DNA from 2 places in the Pseudoalteromonas sp. CuT4-3 genome. Region 2 is predicted to be linked to the other one. Evidence: predicted binding sites of a transcription regulator. Region 2 holds the regulator's gene; the other holds the start of a gene.
The links. The regulator MetJ, encoded in region 2, represses methionine synthesis genes. The targets are predictions, from matches to a motif close to TAGACGTCTAGACGTCTA.
Positions count from the first base shown of each region.

Region 1: the regulator MetJ is predicted to act here: its motif matches at 1,313-1,330, upstream of metA (homoserine O-succinyltransferase).

Region 1 is NZ_CP142030.1:982,440-984,645, reverse strand. It holds gene VOI46_RS04400 (homocysteine S-methyltransferase family protein) at 1-299, opposite strand, end outside; gene metA (homoserine O-succinyltransferase) at 289-1,236, opposite strand; gene ettA (energy-dependent translational throttle protein EttA) at 1,471-2,206, shown strand, end outside.
Region 2 is NZ_CP142030.1:395,617-397,822, forward strand. It holds gene VOI46_RS01755 (malic enzyme-like NAD(P)-binding protein) at 1-1,168, shown strand, start outside; gene metJ (met regulon transcriptional regulator MetJ) at 1,230-1,550, opposite strand; gene metB (cystathionine gamma-synthase) at 1,819-2,206, shown strand, end outside.

The sequences.
Region 1 (2,206 bases), 590 kb from region 2:
TAATCTTCCATCGAAATAGTGGTTGAGTTAAAGGTATTGGTTTCAATAATGTCTGCACCGGCGGCTAAAAAGCTGCGGTGTATATTGGTTATTAACTCAGGTTTTGTAAGGCTTAATAAATCGTTATTGCCTTTAATTAGTACGTGCCAGTCTTTAAAGCGCTCGCCTCGGTAGTCTTCTTCTTCAAGCTTGTGAGTTTGGATCATGGTGCCCATGGCGCCATCTAAAATTAAAATACGCTCTTTTAATGCAGCGCTTAATTCGCTGTGTTTATTATTGTTTTGCACGTTATTCTGCATAGTTGTTAGTCCTCACATCTTGGCTAACTAAATTAATATCATAAGGGGTCGTTTGGTACACGTAGTAATTTAACCAGTTCGAAAACAGCAAAAAAGCATGGCTTTGCCACGTTTTTGACGGCTTTTTGCTTGCGTCGTTATCTGGAAAATAGTTTTCGGGTTTTGGCGCATCAGGACTTTTTTGTAAATCGCGCTCGTACTCTGCTTTTAATGTGTCGGCATCGTATTCTGGGTGGCCGGTTATAAACACTTGGCTGCCCGACTTATTTTTCATTAAGTAAGCGCCTACTTTTTCAGAGCCTGCCAATACCACTATATCGTCGCAGGCATTTATTTTATTTATATCAATGTGGCCATAACGTGAGTGCGGCACTAAAAAGGTATCGTCAAAGCCACGAGTAAGTGCTCCGTGATCAAAGTAACACTGGTGAGTAAACACACCACAAAGTTTATCTTCTTTTAAATCGCGTTTTAAATTGTAACGGTGATACAGTGCCGCATGCGCCGCCCAGCACGAAAACAGCGTAGAGGTAACGTGCTGCTCTGCCCAATCAATAATCACTTTTAGCTCATCCCAGTACGCAACATCGTCGTATTCAAGGTGTGCTAGTGGCGCGCCGGTAACAATTAACGCATCGTAGTTATTGTCTTTCACTTCTGAAAAATAACGGTAAAAGGTATCTAGGTGCTCTTCTGAGTTGCTACTGCTGCGGTGCGTATCTAGGCGTAATAGCTCTACATTTACTTGCAAAGGAGAATTGGCAAGCAAACGAATAAACTGCACTTCGGTTTCTACTTTATTAGGCATTAAATTTAAAATAGCCAAACGCATAGGACGAATTTCTTGCGTTTTTGCGCGACTTTTTGGCATTACAAACACGTTTTCTTCACGTAAACGGGCAATAGCCGGTAGCTCGTCTTTCACTGTAATTGGCATATTTTTTACTCCTACTCATAAAAACCGAGAATTTATACGCTCTCATTATGAACAGTATGCTAAAAATATCAACCTCTAGATGTATAGATGTCTAAATGAAATTTATTCATGATTTTATACTTTATCAACCTGCAGCCATTAGCGCTTTAAAACCCGCCATTCGTTGACTGTTTCACCTGTGAGCCACTACAATACAACATTGAAATTTTTATTATTATTTGAAGGCTTTCCTCCATGGTTTTACCTGATAAGTTTATATTCTCGATGAGTCGAGTATCTAAAGTTGTGCCACCTAAGCGCACAATTTTAAAAGATATTTCGTTGCACTTTTTCCCTGGCGCTAAAATTGGTGTGCTAGGTTTAAATGGTGCTGGTAAATCTACATTACTTCGCATTATGGCCGGTGTTGACCAAGACTTTGAAGGTGAAGCCCGCCCTCAACCTGGTACTAAAATTGGTTACTTACCGCAAGAGCCAGTACTGGATGAAAGCAAAACAGTACGCGAAATAGTTGAAGAAGCTGTTGGCGAAGTAAAACATGCCCTTAACCGCCTTGACGAAGTGTACAACGAGTACGCAATGGAAGACGCTGACTTTGACGCCCTAGCAAAAGAGCAAGGCGAGCTTGAAGCTATTATTCAAGCGCACGATGGCCACAACATCGATAACGTTTTAGAACGCGCTGCTGATGCACTTCGTTTACCTGAATGGGATGCTAAAATTGAGCATCTTTCAGGTGGTGAGCGCCGCCGTGTTGCTATTTGTCGTTTATTACTCGAAAAGCCAGATATGCTTATTCTCGATGAGCCTACTAACCACTTAGATGCTGAGTCGGTTGCTTGGCTTGAGCGCTTCTTACATGATTACGAAGGCACTGTTGTGGCGGTAACGCATGACCGTTACTTCCTTGATAATGTAGCTGGCTGGATACTAGAGCTTGACCGTGGTGAAGGTATTCCGTGGGAAGGTA
Region 2 (2,206 bases):
AAAACCAGCCGAAACGGTGCAAGATTTAGCATTAGCATACAGCCCTGGTGTTGCAGAGCCTGTGCGCGAAATTGCAGCAGACCCAGCCAATGCATATAAATATACCGGTAAAGGTAATATGGTTGCGGTGATCAGTAATGGTACGGCAATTTTAGGTTTGGGTAATTTAGGGCCATTAGCCTCTAAACCTGTTATGGAAGGTAAAGCGCTTTTATTTAAACGTTTTGCTGGCCTAGATTCTATTGATATTGAAGTTAAGCATCGCACCACCGAAGACTTTATAAATACAGTGACTAATATTGCCGATACGTTTGGTGGCATTAACTTAGAAGATATTAAAGCGCCAGAGTGTTTTGAAATTGAAAAAGCACTTATTGAGCGTTGCAGTATTCCGGTTTTTCATGATGACCAACACGGTACCGCTATTGTAACTGCGGCAGGTATGCTTAACGCCTTAGAAGTGCAGGGCAAATCAATAGAAGATGCCATTATTGTATGTTTAGGTGCAGGCGCTGCAGCGGTTGCTTGTATGGAGCTGTTAATTAAGTGTGGTGCACTGCGCGAACATATTTATATGTTAGACCGCAAAGGGGTTATTCATACTCGCCGCGATGACTTAAACGAATACAAACAGCTTTTTGCTAACAATACAGATAAACGTACTCTACAAGATGTAATTGCTGATGCTGATGTGTTTGTAGGTGTATCGGGTCCTAACTTACTTGCACCTGAAGATCTAAAACTAATGGCTGATAAGCCAGTGGTGTTTGCATGTTCAAACCCAGATCCTGAAATTGCACCTGAGCTTGCGCACAGTGCACGTAAAGACTTAATTATGGCAACGGGGCGTTCTGATTTCCCTAACCAAGTTAATAATGTTTTATGTTTCCCGTTTATTTTCCGTGGTGCACTTGATGTACGTGCAAGCGCAATTAACGATGAAATGAAAATAGCGGCTGTTGAAGCTATTCGTAGTATTGCTAAAGAGCCAGTGCCTGAGCAAGTATTAAAAGCAGCGGGTGTAGAAAAGCTCGAATTTGGTGCAGACTACATTATTCCTAAACCGATGGACCCGCGTTTATTACCACGTATAGCCAAGGCGGTTGCTATTGCTGCTGTTGAGTCGGGCGTGGCACAAATTGACTTACCGGAAAATTATATGGCGTAATATATAGCGCTGAAACAAAAAAACCTCAGCATGCTGAGGTTTTTTTGTTTAAAAAGACGTTTTATTCTTCGTCTAAAATAGGCACTTCTAAACCCATTTCTTGCATTATTTTTTTAACCTCTTCAGGTACTTTTTCTGCGTTATCTTTACGTAGGTCATCATCATTAGGTAATGGCTGGCCTGTAAAGGCATGCAAAAATGCTTCGCATAGTAACTCGCTGTTTGTTGCATGACGCAGGTTGTTTATTTGACGACGTGTACGCTCATCAGTTAATACTTTTAATACATTTAGCGGGATCGAAACGGTGATCTTTTTAACTTGCTCTGATTTTTTCCCGTGTTCTGCGTATGGGTGAATATACTCACCATTCCATTTAGCCATAAGATGTATCGTTGCCTCAGATTATTAATTTCTCACACGGCGTAAAAAGCGTGTAAATATGCGTGAAATTCTATCGTTTTAAAAAAGATAGTCAAATAATAGATAGCAATCTATCTTAATAAGCTGGCTGTAATAGTAAATACAGCCTCCTTGAAGTTTTACACATCTGTTATTTTTAGCCATCTAGAGCTTTAAAAGCTTTGACTTATTATAATGGATAACTTACTCTTTTAGACGTCTAAACATCCAAATTGATCAGGTGACGAATATGAGCGAAAAAAACAAAGCAACCATTGCTGTACGAAATGGGGTTGATGCCGATAAACATCATGGCGCCGTTGTACCGCCAATTTATTTATCGACGACTTATTCGTTTGCCGATTTTGATACTAAGCGCGCATACGACTATGGACGCAGTGGTAATCCTAATCGCGATATTTTAGCTGACACTCTAGCAGAGCTTGAAGGTGGCGCACGCGGAATTATTACTGCTACGGGCATGGCAGCAGTGCACTTAGCCACACAGTTATTAAATAACGATGATACATTGGTTATTCCTCACGATTGTTATGGCGGCAGCTACCGTTTATTTACGTCGTTAGAAAAGCGCGGCTTGCTTAAACTTAAAGTGCTTGATTTAACTAAACCAGAAAGCC